Regions from separate parts of the Zhongshania guokunii genome, predicted to be linked through region 2. Evidence: predicted binding sites of a transcription regulator. Region 2 holds the regulator's gene; each other region holds the start of a gene.
The links. The regulator PhoB, encoded in region 2, activates phosphate uptake and scavenging genes when phosphate is short. The targets are predictions, from matches to a motif close to TGTCATAAANNTGTAACA.
Positions count from the first base shown of each region.

Region 1: a site for PhoB is predicted at 3,355-3,372, ahead of gspC (type II secretion system protein GspC). Genes of this name have one in related genera too.
Region 3: a site for PhoB is predicted at 4,410-4,427, ahead of AB4876_RS06840 (beta-helix domain-containing protein). Genes of this name have one in related genera too.

Region 1 covers NZ_JBFRYA010000001.1:341,324-347,449, reverse strand. The annotation lists gene gspE (type II secretion system ATPase GspE) at 1-278, opposite strand, end outside; gene gspD (type II secretion system secretin GspD) at 280-2,427, opposite strand; gene gspC (type II secretion system protein GspC) at 2,424-3,290, opposite strand; gene AB4876_RS01560 (DUF3012 domain-containing protein) at 3,463-3,633, opposite strand; gene AB4876_RS01555 (rubredoxin) at 3,726-3,905, opposite strand; gene AB4876_RS01550 (hypothetical protein) at 4,065-4,829, opposite strand; gene AB4876_RS01545 (tRNA dihydrouridine synthase) at 4,957-5,925, shown strand; gene AB4876_RS01540 (DUF2505 domain-containing protein) at 5,949-6,126, opposite strand, start outside.
Region 2 covers NZ_JBFRYA010000021.1:18,014-24,139, forward strand. The annotation lists gene AB4876_RS17465 (PstS family phosphate ABC transporter substrate-binding protein) at 1-322, opposite strand, end outside; gene phoR (phosphate regulon sensor histidine kinase PhoR) at 424-1,722, opposite strand; gene phoB (phosphate regulon transcriptional regulator PhoB) at 1,729-2,436, opposite strand; gene purU (formyltetrahydrofolate deformylase) at 2,522-3,376, opposite strand; gene AB4876_RS17485 (SPFH domain-containing protein) at 3,397-4,245, opposite strand; gene AB4876_RS17490 (NfeD family protein) at 4,292-4,762, opposite strand; gene AB4876_RS17495 (YgiQ family radical SAM protein) at 4,937-6,126, shown strand, end outside.
Region 3 covers NZ_JBFRYA010000005.1:13,814-19,939, reverse strand. The annotation lists gene hemC (hydroxymethylbilane synthase) at 1-616, opposite strand, end outside; gene AB4876_RS06850 (LytR/AlgR family response regulator transcription factor) at 806-1,552, opposite strand; gene AB4876_RS06845 (sensor histidine kinase) at 1,549-2,628, opposite strand; gene AB4876_RS06840 (beta-helix domain-containing protein) at 2,721-4,355, opposite strand; gene argH (argininosuccinate lyase) at 4,551-5,951, shown strand.

The DNA of each region.
Region 1 (6,126 bases), on a different contig from region 2:
TCTTCAGCAAGGCGGTCTAAATCCACTTCGCTGGAAATATCACCCATCGCCGACATGGCATCACCCTGCTGACGCTGAAAGGTTTCATTAATTTTGTCTTGTAGAAACTTCTCTTCGCACAAGCTAAACAGCAAGGGCTTGGCAATAACCCGTTGCACTTCGGCAAGCGCAGCGGGCGGAGTTTGCTTGCAGCATAAAACGCTAAGCTCACCTTGTTCGTTCTCTTCTACAAGAACCCGATTGCTGCGCGCAAAAGCATAAGTCAAGGTTTGAGACATATCAGTGAGCGGCCTCATTGGCGCTGACCAATTCGGGCTTACTGGCACAGTCGTCCGCAGACTCGCAATTCACATCGACACCAGTGTCGACCGGCTTTTCACCTTGAATTTCACTGCGTTTATCTTGGGGCGCATAACCGCGTTTCTCTACTGCTTCTTCAGCGGGAGACATCGGTGGCGGAACAGGTTTATGGGGCAGTATATCTGCCGGTGAGGCATCCATACCGGTCCACTCCGGTAGCACCGCAAGATCAGTGAAGGGGAATAAGTTAATACCCTGTTCGGACTTCACCAGCTGCTCAGCTCGAATAAAGTTGTACTTGCGAGCACTTAAATCCGAGAGCGTTGCCTGATCGCGAACAATCGTGGGGCGAATAAACACCATCAAATTACGCTTTACTTTACTGGTGCTATCAGAGCGGAACAAGCGACCCAAAATGGGTATATCGCCCAACAGTGGCACTTTTGCTGATTGCTCAGTTACTTGGTCATCGATCAAGCCACCCAGTACAATGGTTGCACCATCGTTAACCAATACTGAGGTTTTTATGGTGCGCTTATCGGTAATAACATCGGCCGCATTATTTGATGGGCTCAAAGAGGAAACTTCCTGTTCTATCGTAAGCTGAACAGCATCTCCTTCGTTAATCTGCGGGGTAAACAATAGTTTAATACCCACTTCCTGACGGCTAATCGTCTGGAAGGGGTTGGTATTAGTTGAGCTCGCAGTAGAGCCGGTAATCACCGGTATTTCCTGACCAACTAATATAGACGCCTCTTCGTTATCTAAGGTCAATAAGCTAGGTGTAGACAAAATATTTGATTCTGAATCACTCGCCAAAGCGGTTAACAAAGTAGCAAAGCTAAATGCACCATCTCGCAGTTTACCCAAACCAATCGCTGCGCCACGCACGCCACTGGCAGCGGCAGCGGCCGCTTCTTCACCAGCAAGCAAGCTAATAATTCCCGGAGTGCTGCTGCTACCCGAAGCGCCACCGCCAAAATTAATGCCACCGGCCGGCTGATTACTGCCATTGCTGCCCTTAAATAACCACTGCACACCCAGCTCTTTGGCGCGATTATCTGACACTTCGATAATAATTGCCTCCACCAACACTTGGGCGCGGCGAATATCAAGATCGCGAATTACCGATAGCAAATCAGTAATGATATGGGGGCTGCCTGACATCACAATAGAATTCGTTTGCTCGTGGGCCTCAATATTTATCAATGACGAGGAAGCGCCACCTGCGGCGGGACGGCCTGCGGCCTCATCGCCTTTTACGATAGTATCGCTAATACTTTTTAGTACAGGCGCCAAATCAACTGCTTTTGCATATTTGAGGTATTGCACGCGAATATTAGACTGGGTACTCACCTCACTATCGAGATCAGCTACCAAGCGTCGCAAATAGCTGCGCGCCTCGTCGTCACCAAATAGAATTAAGGTATTAGTACGCGAATCTGCTGCCACCACCGGCTTAGATGCACCACGTTTGCGGGTCTGTTGGGACAGTACCTTGCTAAGAACACGCTCGACTTCTTCAGCAGAGGAATTCTTTAAAACCACAGTTTCCATCAGCTGTGAATCGACTGAGTTGATGGCATTAATAATCGACATCAAGCGCCGCACATTGGATTCACGATCGGTAATAAGAATAATATTGGAGTCGGCGTAGCTAGTAATAACACCGACCTTATTGTCGACCAGCGGCCGCAGTGACTTCACTAACTCGTCGGCATCGGCATTTTGTAGCTGGGCAATTCGCGTAATGATGGATTCACTACGACCGGTATTGCCACGGCCGAGCTGCACTTCAATACCTTCTATTTTTGCAGCTTGGTTGGGAATTACCTTGAGAATTCCGTCGCCAACCTCGATCGCCGAATAACCTTCGACGCCCAACTGTAAAAGAAATATTTGATACAGTTCTTCGGCATCGAGTTTGCGGTGACTCTGCACAGTGATTTTACCTTTCACCCTGCTGTCCACAACGATTGTTTTGCCCGTTAACTTGGCCACGGTATCGATAAACTCGCCAATATCGACATTTTGCATATCCAGTTCAAAGCGCTCGGCCATGGCCGTGCCAGACAAAACAATGAATAGGCTAAATATTATGCTGATTTTCAAGAACAAGGATTTCATAAATCAAATCTTTTGGTGAGTATGGTATCTGCGCGTTTTATCAGCAGCTCGTAGGAACTGGTGTTTTCCATCATTTTCATTAATTCTGGTGGCGACATATCGGATAACGATTGACCATTAACCGATAACACCACATCGCCGGGTTCAAGGGACAGCTGCGAAAACAAACGTCCATCCCTACCCGGTTTTACTGCATAACCCGTCACCTTACCGCCGTCCATTACCGGATTAACGGAGAAAAACCGAACTAACTGCAAAGGACTATTTTGCACGGTATCGCGAGGGTCGCCAACCAATTCGCGGATACCAGGCGTAGTCAAATCGACGTTCTCAGCATAGCTCGCGCGCGGTGCCCCGGCTGTTCGCAAACCCGCCGCGGCGGCCTTTTGATCCAGCTCTATTTTTTCCTGTTTACGGTTGTTTTCAATAATAATGTGGTCAGCTAATACCGCCAGAAGTGTAACGGTACCCGGCACGTCGATTTTCTCGCCAATGCCATAGGCCTTGGTTTTGCTGCCGTGACGCAAAACCGCCACGCCGCGCTCATCATTACCAGCAACTAAACCAATTACCGTGATTTTTAAGGCGCTGCGGCGAATATCTTTTTGAATTTCAGCCCCTGCAACTGGCGTGCTCGGCCTAAGACCAAACAAGGGCACCGCCAACAGGCTCTGAACATTGTATTGCTGGGCAGAAGTATTGCTGCTCGGCGCATCTACCTCGCCGGCAATGGGCAATCGAATCTCGCGAAACATACCCACCAATTGCCAGCACAGTCCCGCCAGAGTGGCCAAAAGCACAGCAGCCAATGAGACCGTCAACCATTTGGCCAACCGAGGGGAAAACAGCTTTATTAATGTCACAGACTGATCCACGTCTCAGACTTTCCCCATCAAGGTCACGAAGCGCCGAATACTAGCCGAATTATATGACATTTTTCTTACAATCATCCTTAGTAATAATTAGAGGCCAAAACCCTGCACAACAGCACAATTCCGCTGTGCTACATAAAATACTTAGCCCCTAGGGCTGGTGCTATTTAAATACGCAGTGCTTTGCATAATCAGCGGCTTCATTTCCGGTCCAGTCGCCCTTCGGTTTGTTTTCCATGCCTGCACACCAAGCGTCACTACCGATCTCTGGCGCGCAAGCGGTCATCAAGGTCACCGACACCAACAAACCAAGCAATGTTATTGTTTTCTTCATGGCAAATCCCTAGCAACACATATATTTACTGAGTGTAACAGAGGCCGACACCCGCAAGCACGGCCCACCATCCATTTAGCCTAAAAAACCGCTTAGACTTGGACCATCTCAAAATCTATTTTACCGATACCGCAGTCGGGGCATTCCCAGTCTTCGGGCACATCAGCCCACGCGGTGCCTGCGGGAATACCGTCATCAGGCCAGCCCTCGGCTTCGTTATAAACAAAACCACAGATAACGCATTCCCACTGTTTAAATTCGCTCACACACATCTCCTTAAAATGACCTTAGCGCCCGCTCATCACTCTCATCAGACCGCTCAATTTAACGCCGAGCAGCCAAACCGAGGCGTATACTATCGAAATAACAAGCAAATTATTAGCATCAGCTAATATAAGAAACTTATTTTAATGCAAGCCGAGCGCTTTTTTTCAAAAACGCAATAATAGCACTCGATCCCGCCCTTCTCGCTCCAAGGTTAACGCCACTTGGCTGCGCTCAGACAAGTCCGAATAAATATCGGTTAACGCTTCTTTAGCAGACAATGCAATCCCATTTACCGCTTTTACGCGATCACCAGACTGTAAAGCCAACAACTCAAACAAGGCCTTATCGTCGCCAGGCGCAAGATAGTAGCGTCGCCCGCCAGTGGCCTCGACCTGGACATTTAGCTTTACCCGCCCGCGCAGCGACAGCGGTCGCTTATATAACCGCTGATGATAATCGGCGAGTAAAGCCATTACCGCCTTATTTTGCCGCAAATCAATAATGACGGGTAAGTCCGGAGCAAATTCGGCGCCAACAACAGGCCGCACACTAAGCTTATTGTTATCAGCTGGCACCCCAGCCACACTCAGCAGCGCATAACTGCCGCAGTTATCGATCAACACCGAATCATCAAACAGTTCTCTCAAGCTTACGCAGGGCGGCAGCAACACATCGGTGTTACGCACACTCTGTCGCTTGCCGTCGATCCACATTAGCGCAAAGCGACCCTGCTGATCGGCGCTAAGCTTTTGTAATTGCAGGGTGCTTTCAAAATACGGATCCTCACCAAACAGGTCGGCATTATCAGCATTGAAAATTAACGCTTCTTCACTTGCGGCATTTCGAACCGGAGACAGCCAAGCTAGCATCGCTAACACAAGCCCTGTAAATACCCCAAAGCCCAATGCTTGCAGCCCTTTTAACAACACACCACCCCCTATTCACTTAGCACTGCACTAAACAACACCAGCCTTTACGCAACAAGTCACTATCTAGATATTTTTCTCCACAGCGACCACTGATATACAATAGCGCTTTTGGGCAATGAACCCTGCTATGGAATTACATCTCGCGCCGATGGAAGGCGTTGTCAACGCTCGTATGCGCGCCCTAATCACCGCCGTCGGAGGTATAGACCGCTGCATTACAGAATTTGTTCGGGTCAGCGACCAACTGCTGCCACCCAGAGTATTCCATCGTCTCTGCCCTGAACTTGACCACGGCGGGCTAACCCCCAGCGGGGTACCTGTTTACATTCAATTACTTGGCGGCGAACCTGGGCCAATGGCAGAAAATGCTGCACGGGCAGCCAGTCTTGGCGCACCAGGCATCGACACCAATTTCGGCTGCCCAGCTAAATGCGTTAACCGCCACCGCGGCGGCTCGGTATTACTCGACGAACCAGAACTTTTGTATCAAATAATAAAATCCATGCGCGGGGCAGTGCCTGACAACATCCCAGTTACCGCAAAAATACGCTTAGGCTTTAAGGACTCCAGTCGTTTGCATGAGATTGTCTCCGCCATTAGCGAAGCTGGCGCCAACGCGCTAACCATTCACGCCCGCACCAAGGAAGACGGCTACAAACCGCCAGCACACTGGCAGTTATTAGCCCAAGTGCATGAGCTTACTACAATTCCTATTATTGCCAACGGCGAGGTATGGAGCCCCGAAGACTACTCCCGCTGCAAAGATCAGAGTCGCTGCGAGCATGTTATGCTAGGCCGCGGATTGCTCGCACGCCCAGACCTCGCGCTAGAAATTAAATCGCAATTACGCGGCGAAGATTATCAACGGCACGACTGGCGCGCAATAATGAATTTAGTAGAAGCGCTGTTCGAAGACAGCTTAATGAATTGCGCGCCGCGCCATGTTGGCGGGCCAATTAAGCAATGGCTAGGTTATTTGCGCCGTGAATACCCAGAAGCACAGCAACTATTCGAGCGAATCAAACGGCTTAACACACCCGCTGACCTCAGCGCCGCGATCAGTGAACACCGCAGCCATTTAGCAATGGCTGCGTAGACTAGCTTAAAGCAAGTAAATGACTAGCCAGCCAGTTTATTTTTTAAGTAGTTAAACTCGTCAAGCGCACCAGCGTCAGTTTGCGCCACAACAAATTTCTCAACTTTACCACCCACCAGCGGAATTTTCGCCTTGCAACGGTGATCAACGATATGCTCACAGCCTGTTGCGGTAGCCAATAGCGAGCACGTGGCTTTTAAC
Region 2 (6,126 bases):
ACTCAAAAGACTCAAGCTCTTTGTCTTTCATCTTACGGCTCATTGGACCGATATTAGATGTGCCTTCGGTCAATGCTGGTGGCGCAGTAGACGATCCAGCAGCCTGAATCTGGATATTGATATTCGGGTAGATACGCTTAAAATCCTCGCCCCACAAAGTCATCAGGTTAGCGAGTGTATCGGAGCCAACGCTAGATAAATTACCCGATACGCCAGATGCCTTGGTGTAGTCTGGCAGTTTGCTATCTACGCTCGTATCGGCAACCGCGCCCATTGACGACAAAGCCACAACCGTACTTGCTACTAAATATTTGATCTTCAATTCGATACTCCCAAAGCCATTAAGCTGTTACAACGATGCCACTTTATAGACGAATTATGACAACTTTGTGACAACAGCCCCAAATATCCTTTACCGCCAGCTTAAGCCACTTTTACTGCTGCAGATTTGGGAAAGACACAGCTAAAAACACTGCCGGTATTAGGCACACTACGGATACGCAATTCGGCTCGATGGCGAATAAGAACATGCTTAACAATGGCCAGACCCAGCCCAGTGCCGCCCGTATCAAGGGAGCGGCTTTGATCTACGCGGTAAAACCGCTCTGTTAAACGAGGGATATACTGGGGTTCAATGCCTATTCCGGTGTCTTCAACTTCAAAATAGGCATGGTAGTCATCTTGATACCAGCGCAAAATTATCTTGTCATTTTCACTGGTATAGCGCGCAGCATTGACCGCCAAATTAGAAAAAGCGCTGCGCAATTCATTGGCATTGCCATTTATTGCAATATTATCGTCACATTCAATCACAATATTCCGCGAGCCACTCGCTGCGGTCTCACTCTCTTCGCGAATCATTTCCATTAATGGCCGCAAGCGAATAACACTTTCATCAGCCAATTTTGGCACCGACTCTAAGCGCGACAGCAACATAAGGTCTTGGATTAATAAATTCATCCGCCGCGACTGTTGCAGCATTTGATTTACCGCCCTATCCCAGCGCGGATTTTCGCCACCGTGCTCAGAAAAAGTCTCTAGATAACCGTTAATCACAGTGAGTGGCGTGCGTAACTCATGGGAGACATTGGCAACAAAATCTTTACGCATTTGCTCTAAACGGTGGGTTCGAGTCACATCACGAGCAAACAATAGACGATTGCGCTTGCCAAAAAAACTGACACTAATACTGAGGTTGATCATGCCATTTACGGGGGAATTCATCTCCAGTGGCGCCTGATAGCGCTCTGCCTCAAAGTACCGTAAAAAGGCGGGACTGCGCAGCAGATTAACCAGCTGCCGGCCGGCATCTCCCTCTTGCCTTAGCCCAAGTAAATCGTGGGCGGAAGAGTTGCACCACTCGATATTGCCCTGGGGGTCGAGCATCACCACCGCGTCGGACATTGACGCAAATGAAGAGTGTAAATAATCAATCATTGCCTGCAGGCGATCACTGTCTTGACTAGAGTCTCGCTGCATTTGGTATATCACATCAAAAACTTGGCCCCACATCCCTATTGCCTCCGGCGGCTCTTCGCCGGTGCCGCTGTACAACCAATCCGACAGACGCTGCAATTGCTGCAATACACGGCCACAGATCAATATTGCGAGCACCAGCAGGGGCAATACCCCCAAGTCAAAAACAACGCAGGCCCCGGCCATTGCAAGCAATGGCACACTAAGCCGTAATAATTCTGTCTTCCAGCTGTAATACCGCATCATTTCGCGCTATGCGCAAACACCCGTGGTGGAAAAACGGTAGCCCGTTCCCCGAACTGTTTGAATTAAGAGGCCGCAGTCGCGAAGTTCGGTCTGCAGCGCCTTGCGAAGCCGCCGAATATGCACATCAACTGTGCGTTCTTCGACATAGACATTGGTTCCCCAAACTTGATCTAAAAGCTGGCCGCGACTATACGCCCGCTCTTGGTGGGTCATAAAGAACTTTAGTAATTTAAACTCGGTAGGCCCCATCTCTAATGGCGTGGCGTCAACAAACACCCGGTGACTGCTAGGGTCTAATTTCAGGCCTGCGACCTCGATGCTCTCCTCCTGCTCACGACTTGTCGAGCGCCGCATTATAGCTTTAATTCGCGCCATTAACTCCCGCGATGAAAACGGTTTGGTAATGTAGTCGTCGGCCCCCACATCCAAGCCCTGCACGCGATTGTCTTCATCGTCTTTGGCGGTCAGCATAATAACTAAAAGGTCGCGGGTCAGCTCATCTCTACGCAGGCGACGCAGTAATTCCAAGCCACTGGTAACCGGCATCATCCAATCTAGCAGCACCAAATCAGGTCGCCGATCCACTATAAGGCCATGTGCGTCCTGCGCATTGCTCGCTTCCAGACACTCATAGCCGGCCAACTCCAGTCCTACCCGTATCATTTCACGGATCGCAGCTTCGTCGTCGACGATCAATATGGTGCTTGCAGTCATCCCTTTAACCTTTTTTTGCGATATTTGTAAGCTGCATTAAAACGATTTTTAGTGACAATTTTATGACACTTCCAATTTTCCCAGCTTAATCAAACACTACCGTCTTATTTCCGTGAACCAAAACACGATCTTCGAGATGATTGCGCAGTGCCCGAGCAAGCACCGATTTTTCGACATCTTTACCAAGACGAACCAAATCGTCTTTGCTGTGCCGATGGGAAACCCGAATTACATCTTGCTCGATGATTGGCCCCTCATCGAGACGTTCGGTGACATAGTGACTGGTGGCGCCGATTAATTTAACACCGCGATCGAAGGCTTTCTGATAAGGGTTTGCACCGATAAATGACGGCAAGAAACTGTGATGGATGTTGATCATTCGCCCTGCGTAAGCCTGGCAAAATTCGGGCTGAATAATTTGCATATAGCGCGCTAATACCACGCAGTCTGCTTGGTATTCTTGGGCCAAGGCCATAATTTTAGCGTGGGCGGGTGCTTTGTTTTGCGGATCAATAGCAACGTATTCAAAGGGGATACCGTGCCATTCCACCATGCTACGCAGGTTTTCGTGATTGGATATAACACAGGGAATATCGCAGTCCAATTCACCACTGTGCCAGCGATGCAATATATCGGCAATACAGTGGGAGGCGTGACTGGCCAAAATAACCACCTTACGCTTAACCGCAGAGTCCACCAGCGCCCAGTGCATACCATACTCCTCGGCAATCGGTGCAAATGCCGCACGGCAGGCCTGCGCACTCACTTTCAGTGATTCGGCGCGAATTTCATTACGCATAAAAAACCAATTGCTCTCGGCATCGGCGTGATAATTTGCCTCGGTGAGCCAACCTCCCTGCTCTGCAACAAACTGACTAACGCGGGCTACTATCCCCACGCGATCTGGGCAGCTAATCACTAAACGATAAGTATGATCCATGTAAAACGCTCAATCCTTCATTAGACTTTATTTAATATACCGCGCAAAGCCTGCGGCAAATCTGCAGGTAAAACCACCGTTTTAGCATTGTCTGAAGAGGCCAAACGCAGCAGCGCTTCGGTGTATTTCTCGCCAAGCAAATAAAGCACAGGCAATTCTTCATTGCCCACCGCCTCAGACACTAGCGAAATAGCGGCGCCACTGGCTTTGGCAAGCACTACTTGGGCTTGCGCATCACGACGCGAGGCCTCTAAACGGCCATCAGCTTCCAAAATGGCCGCCTGTTTTTCACCCTCAGCTTTAGTCACCGCAGCGCGCCGCTGGCGCTCTGCCGCCGCTTGCTCTTCCATGGCCGCCTGCATCGTTGGCGAGGGGTTTATGTCCTGAATTTCTACTGTTTTCAGGGTAATCCCCCAATCGGCAATATCCTCAGATATAGCGGCTTTTAGTTTGGCTTTAATTTGGTCCCGCGACGACAGCGCCGAGTCCAGCGCCATCTCGCCAACAATAGAACGCAGCGCAGTTTGGACTAGGTTTTGAATTGCAAAAGTGTAGTTTTCAACGCCGTAAACCGCTTTTTCTGGTGCCACAATATTAATATAGGCGACCGCATTGGCAATAATCACCGCATTATCTTCGGTAATGACTTCTTGCGAGGGAATATCCAGCACAATGTCTTTGGTGGTCAACTTATAAGCCACCGAATCGATATACGGAATAATAAAATTTAAACCAGGATTTAAAGTAACGTGATACTTACCTAGGCGCTGAACGATATGTTTATAACCCTGCGGGACAGTTTTCACCCCTTTTAACAGGGTGATAACCACCAATATTGCCAATGCAATTACTACTGCCAAGCCATCCATCGCACACTTCCTTATCTTTGAATTTAAATACTTGCCATATGCCTACTTAGGCGCCACCGTGCGGACCGCGCACAATCAGTGTATTGCCTGAAATATCTTCCACACACACGCGATCGCCTACCGAAATTGGCTCCCGGCAAATAAACTGCCACTCGTCACTGCCCAACACCGGTATCGAAAAACGCATAGTACCGTGCTCCACCTCCGGCCCAATACGAATTACCATGCCCTCTTGCCCAATCACCTGCTCCCGCGACATACCAGAAAGCGTGCGGTTTTTCATTTTAGGATGAATAAACTTAAACCACAGCAGTAAATCCGCCACGGATAACGTCAACCAAAACAACAGCTGAACGACTAAACTCATTTCAACTACCGCAAGCACTAATCCGACGGCAATGGCACTGGCACCAAACCAAATCATCACAAAAACAGGGACAAACATCTCACTGGCTACCAGCAGTAGGCCAAAAACCATCCAATGCCAGTACGCTATATTTGAATTCAACCACTCCATTTCCGGGCCCTTTTCTTAATCGCTTGTGTGACAGGCACTTATTTACCCCTGATTTCTCTAAATATTCAAGCACTTAGTAAGGCTATTTATATTTTGCATGGCTGCGTCATCGGCCAGCAAGTAAGACCAATATCAAGTATAATGCCCCTTTATTCGGAATACTGCGTTACCGCCATGTCTTCAGCTATGCAAACACCAAAACTCATCTTCAGCCACCGCCCCTACTGGGCCGAATGTTTCGGCACCGCCTCCTACCTGCCCACCTCGCGGCAAGAGATGGATGCGCTAGGCTGGGATAGCTGTGACATCATCATTGTGACCGGCGACGCCTATGTCGATCACCCCAGCTTTGGCATGGCGGTTATCGGCCGAGTATTAGAAGCACAGGGCTTTCGGGTAGGCATTATTGCACAACCCGACTGGCAATCTGCCGAGCCGTTTAAGGCCTTAGGTAAACCGAACCTATTCTTCGGCGTGGCCTCCGGCAACATGGATTCCATGATAAACCGCTACACTGCTGACCGCCGCCTGCGCCACGACGACGCCTACTCGCCAGACAACGAAGGCGGCAAACGCCCAGACCGCGCAGTGATAGTATATTCTCAGCGCTGCCGCGAAGCCTATAAAGACTGCCCTATTGTAATAGGCTCAATTGAAGCCAGTTTGCGCCGCATCGCCCATTACGACTACTGGAGCGACAAGGTCCGCCGCTCCGTATTACTCGACTCTCGAGCCGACATTTTGCTCTATGGCAATGCCGAACGCGCTATCATTGACGTTGCGCACCGCTTGGGCCGCGGCGACAGCATCGACAGCATCCGCGACCTGCGCGGCACCGCCTATGTCACGCGCGAAGTACCCGACGGCTGGACCGTTATTGACTCGGCCAGCGTTGATCAATTAGGCAAAGTTGACCCCATTACCAGCCCTTATATTGACACCAGCGCCACCGAGAGCTGCAAGAAAAACGAAGAAGCCCCTGAAGCCAGCGCGCCGATTGACGCCGTGCAAACCGTCAGAATCGTCGACCCGCTGCAAGCGCGTAAAGCCGGCACCGACGCCGCCAAAACCGTTATTCGCCTGCCAGCCTACGAAGTCGTTAAAGTAGACCCCGTCAATTACGCTCACGCTGCGCGCGTATTGCACTTAGAAACCAATCCCGGCAATGCTCGAGCCCTTATTCAGCGTCACGGCGACCAAGAAGTGTGGCTTAATCCGCCGCCAATTCCGCTCAGCACAGAAGAGCTAGACTGGGTTTTTGAACTGCCCTACCAGCGCAAGCCGCATCCTATTTACGGCACCGCAAAAATCCCAGCCTACGAGATGATTCGCTTTTCGGTAAACATCATGCGCGGCTGCTTTGG
Region 3 (6,126 bases), on a different contig from region 2:
GAGTCTCTACGCCAACCGCACCTTGGCCACAGGCTGGCAGGCTGGTCTCTACCGACATAAATGAGGCAATGCGCGCTTGCAGCTCGAGGCGAATCAGCCCTGCCGAAGCCAGCACAATCGCGTCGAACTCGCCCTCGTCGAGTTTGCGCAAACGGGTTTGCACATTGCCGCGCAAGCTTGAGATGTGTAAATCGGGACGCTGGGCGCGCAGCTGGCACTCGCGGCGCAGGCTAGAGGTGCCCACTCTGGCGCCCTGCGGCAGGGCGTCTACATTGGCGAAGTGATTACTTACAAAGGCGTCGCGGGGGTCTTCTCGCTCGCAAATAATCGCCAAGCCCAAGCCTTCGGGAAATTCCATGGGCACGTCTTTCATCGAGTGCACGGCAATATCGGCGCGGCCATCGAGCAGCGCTTGCTCTAGCTCTTTTACAAACAGGGCTTTGCCGCCAATTTTAGACAGCGGCGAATCCAGCAACTGATCACCACGGGTGGTCATACCCAGCAATTCAACTTGGAGACCGGGGTGGGCGGTTTGTAATTCTGCTTTGATGAACTCCGCCTGCCAGAGCGCCAGCAAACTTTCGCGGGTGGCGATGCGGATTATGTTATCAGACATGAGCTATTCCGTAAGACAAGGTGGGCCACCATGATACGTCAGCGGTGGCCCCGACAAAACCTTAAAAGCAGGCTGGCGAATAGCGTAATGAGCAAATTAAGCCGTGAGCTGCTTCACCCTATTGCTATGCACCTATTTAGCGCCAACGCACCACTGCGGGCAGTCGCACTCGCACTTGGTGCTTAACAATTAAGCCCGCGCGCTTAATCTGGCCCGCACTGCCGGCAAATGCCGGCGGCTAATATGCGGGCCATCGCTCATACCCTGTAAGCGCACCCGATAGCCGCCCACCCCAACCCGCTCAATGCCCTGCAAGTAAACCAAGGCCACCAGCGCATTGCGGTGCACCCGTATAAATTGATCGGCAAACTCGTCTTCTAGTTCTTTTAAACTTTCATCCAAGAGCAACTCGCCCTCGGGGTGCACCGCGCTTACGTATTTATTGTCGGCATAAAAATAACGCACCGCCGACACCGGCAGTAACGTCATACCCTGGGCGCTACTAATACACAGCTGTTGGCGGGGGCCGCTGCTCGTGGTGTCTTCACTTAGCGCGGCCAAGGCCGAGAGCTGGGCCTGATTGAGCCGCGACAAACGCGAGAACACTGCCGCGAGCTTGTCGCGCTGAATGGGCTTGAGCAAATAGCCCAAAGCGTGGGTATCAAATGCAGCCACCGCGTATTCATCGTAGGCAGTGCAAAACACCACGGCGGGTGCCGGATCGTATTCGCCAAGGCGTTTAGCCAGCTCGATGCCGTTCATGCCCGGCATCGATATATCGAGTAGCAAGGCGTCTGGCCGGCAGCGTTCAAACTCGCTAATGGCCTGCTCGGCATTGCTCGCTTCGCCGACCACCGTAATATTGTCTAACTCGGCCAATAAGCGCGCCGCGCGCTGGCGCGCCAAAGGCTCATCATCAACCAGCAACACTCTCACCGCGCGTTCGCCCTGCGCTCATAAGCCAAGGGGAAAGAAGCATGGGCGCGATAGTGACCGTCTTGACGGCTGGCGCCAAAGCCCGCGCGGTCGCCAAACAGGGTTTGCAGACGCAGCCGAATATTCTCATTGGCCATGCCGTTACCCGCTGGCGCAGCCGCGCCACTGGGTAGCGGATTACTAATCGCAATTTCGACCATATCGCCCTTGAGACGCGCTTCGACCACCACCGTGCCACCATCGGGCAATTGTTGGATGCCGTGCAAAATGGCGTTCTCTAATAGCGGCTGTAACAGCAGAGAGGGCACCAAGACTTTGTCGCCCAGCTCCGCCTGCTGCCAATCTACTTTTAAACGATCGCCAAGCCGCGCGTTTTCAATGCGCAAATAGCGCTCACACAAATCCCGCTCTTCCACCCAGGGCACCATGCTCATACCGCCCTGCAGGTTGGCGCGAAACAGCGCGGCGAGGTCTTCCACCGCCTGCTCGGCTTTTACCGGCTCAATGCTAATTAAACTGCTGATGCTATTAAGGGTGTTAAACAAAAAATGCGGGCGAATACGCGAGTGCAGCGCGTCGAGGCGGGCGTGCAAAATACTTTGCTCGCGCAGCCGAAATTGCAGGCTTAAATAAGCGTAGCGCATGCCCACGCCCAAGATCAGGCTCGCCACCGTGAGGGTGTCGGCAATATGCCAAAAATCAATATTCCAAGCCTCGCCCTGAATCACGCCGCTAGCCAACCACTGCGACGCCACGGTAACCACGGCAACCCACAACAGGCCAATCACAAAACTGATGCCCGCGGTGTAGGCGGTGCTCACCCGTTCAAACAGAGGTTTGCACCAGGTTAAGATCGTTGCCGCGCCCAGCAAACACCAAATAATGTACATGCCCGACATGCCCAGCAGATACCAATCAAAGTTTTGTAAACCCGATTTTAAGATGGTCAGCGACAGCGACAACAACACCGCCAACAAAACGATCAGCAGCAGTGATTGGGGGCTAAGAAGATCGCCAACAAATGAAATTCGGCGAATGCGGTAATCCAGTGGTTTATCAGTTTCGCGACGTTGCACAATGCCTGCCTATATCAAAGTTTACCAAGGTAGACATTGAGCATAGCAGGCAATCGGCGAGTCGCATATTCAAAAAAAGAGTGGTTATACAATCAGTTAACTGGGTAGCTCGTCCAGCCGTCGGTCCACATCGCCGCCACCCCCGGCCGAAATGCGCCGCAGTAGTTCGCCGCTTCATCCCAAAACTCGCCCTGGGGAACCGCCTGGGCCTTGTTTCTGGCCGGTGAGCTGGCGGCAAGGCGATAATCGTGATCGGCCTCACTTTGCAGGCGCTGCACAAATTGCGGGCTATTACCCAGCTCTGCCGTTTTAGCAAAGTACGCGGCCTCGTCAAAACCGCCGTCGTCGTTTTGCTCGCCGGCTTCATCGGCAAAGTATGCGCGGCCGCCGCTGCCAATATCGCTAATCAACAGACCGCCAAAACTCAGCAAACCCTGATCGATACGCGCCACCGTGCTGGGGTCTTTAATGTCGATGGCCTCGCCAGAAAAACCGTCAATCACCATATTATAAAAGTGACCGCCCGTACCGCGGCGCAGGGTCATGGCGCGCTGATGGCGCTCGCTGCTCTGCATACTTTGCAAGGTAACATTGTAAAACGTGGGCTCCGACACTGGCCCTGCATTGTGGTTAAACTCATCGTTATCGGCCTCAAAGGCGTTATCGCCAATACTGGGGTATTGCTGAACCTGTAAAAACTGCACCCGGCCGCTCCAGCCCATATCCCAGTCTAGGGAGTCGTCAGCCGCGCCGGTAATCAAGATATGACGCAGATCAACACTGCCACCAAAAATCTCGATGCCGTCGTCTAAGGCGCGGTGTACCTGCACATTGCGAACTATCGTTTTGCTGCCGCAGCCGCCCAAGGTCAGGCCATTTAATTCGTTATTGGCGTATACCTCGTAGCCGGCAAACTCGATGCGGGCGTATTCGAGTACCCCGCAATTATCACTGGCATCAACACCACCAAACATGCCCCGAGTATCACCGGCTGTTAAACCTTCAATCTGGGCGTCGGCGGTATTTACCGGCGCGTTGCCCAACAGCACCAAGCCACCCCAGTCGCCGGCCTTGCGCTTGCCCGCTGCCACGGCGCTGGTAAAGACAATCGGTTGGCTCGCCGTGCCCCGCGCCTGAATCGTAGCATCGCGGGTTATCAATAAAGCACTGCCCTCACGGCCTTGCACCACGGTGCCGGCTTCAATAATCAGCCGCGCACCGGCCTCGGCATACACAATACCGTCGAGCACCCAGGTCTTGTCGCTGGTCCACAGCTGATCGCCATGCAGCGAGCCACTCACCAATTTTGTACTGCTATACAAGCCTTTTACGTCATCGCTAAACAAGGCCGCGCCTATTAAGCCGCCCAATAACAATACCCCAATGCCCAACAGAGATTTGCGCATAGGCTTGCTTTCGGCCTTGGCCGCCTGTTTATAACCCACGGTCTCGGCAATATCGGGGTTCACCCCTAGGGCGCGGTCGTGGCGGCCTTGAGTTAGTGCAGAGTGAACATTAATACTGCGCAGGCCGACGCCCAATTCGCGAATTTCAGCGTTGCTGCTCACCGCCGCCTGCTCTATCAACTCTTTGCGGTAGTCGGGATCATTTAACAAGGTATTAAAATGGATGTAACGCACGCCCTTATCGCCCTGCTTGTCGTAGCTCAGCTTTAGCTGCCACAGCATTTCTACTAATTTTGCGCGGGGGGAACTGACGTCGGTCATTGCTCTTCCTTGGGTGAGGGCTCTATTTTAAGGAAAAACAGTATGGCCACGAGGTATGACAATTTTATTACGCATCGCTGCGCAGGCGAGCAGACGCAAAACTGCTATAATGGCGCCTTTTAGGCGTCTGAGGGCCACCTGCACCAGTCAGCGGGAGCAAGCCCTACAGCCAAGCAATACAGGAACAACAGCGCAATGAGTGACAAAGATCCGAGCATTAAACCCTGGGGCGGCCGCTTTACCGAGCCAACTGACCAGTTCGTAGAGCGTTTTACGGCCTCAGTCAGCTTTGATCAGCGCCTTTACCACCACGACATTAACGGCTCGCTAGCCCACGCCGCCATGCTCGCCAAAGTCGGCGTACTCACCACCGACGAACTCAGCAAAATTCAAGAAGGCTTAGAAGAGATTCGCGCCGAAATCCTCAGCGGTCGCTTCGAGTGGTCAGTAAGTCTTGAAGACGTGCACATGAATATTGAAGCGCGGCTCACCGACAAAATCGGTATTACCGGCAAAAAATTGCACACCGGCCGCTCGCGCAACGACCAAGTTGCCACCGATATTCGCCTGTATTTGCGCGACGAATTAGCCTTAATCGTTATCGAATTAAGCCGCCTCCAGCAGGGTTTAATCACCCTAGCGACCCGCGAAGCCCACACTATTATGCCCGGTTTCACCCACCTGCAAACCGCCCAGCCCGTTACCTTTGGCCACCACATGCTGGCTTGGAATGAAATGCTAGAGCGCGACTACAGCCGCTTCCAAGACTGCGCAGCGCGCCTCAACCAATGCCCACTGGGCGCCGCAGCACTGGCCGGCACCACCTACCCCATCGACCGCCACTACAGCGCCGAGTTGCTGGGTTTTGACCGCCCCACCGAAAACTCACTAGACTCAGTAAGCGACCGCGACTTTGCCATCGAATTCGCCGCCGCCGCCAGCCTGCTAATGACCCATATGTCGCGCTTCAGCGAAGAACTCGTGCTATGGACCTCGGCGCAATTCAAATTTATCGAACTGCCCGACCGTTTCTGCACCGGCTCTTCAATAATGCCCCAGAAGAAAAACCCCGACGTGCCAGAACTTATTCGCGGCAAAGTCGGCCGCGTGAATGGCCATCTAGTGAGCTTATTAACCCTAATGAAGTCGCAACCGCTGGCCTATAACAAAGACAACCAAGAAGACAAAGAACCGCTGTTCGACATCATCGACACCGTAAAAGACTGCCTAAAAGCCTACGCAGATATGGTGCCTGCCATTACCGTCAACGCCGACGTAACCCGCGAAGCAGCCATGCGCGGCTTCTCCACCGCCACCGACCTTGCCGACTACCTAGTGCGCAAAGGCCTACCCTTCCGCGACGCCCACGAAGTGGTTGGTAAATCCGTTGCCTACGGCATCGCCGAAAACAAAGACCTCTCAGAAATGAGCCTTGCAGAATTGCAGACCTTTAGCACCGATATTGAACAAGACGTGTTTGATGTACTGACCTTAGAAGGCTCCGTGAACGCCAGAGACCACATCGGCGGCACTGCGCCCAAGCAAGTACTGGCTGCCGCAGAAAGAGCCTTGGCGCGACTGAATTTGAGAAGCTAAAGCCACCTCATTTCCGTCATGCCGGACTTCTTATAACCGTCATGGCGGACTTATTAACACCGTCATACCGGCCCCCGAGCCGGTATCTCACCGGGCGGCACCCAATACACCTCGCAACACCAGATTCTGAATCAAGTTCAGAATGACAAAAGGCGGCGCGTCATATCCGCCTTGT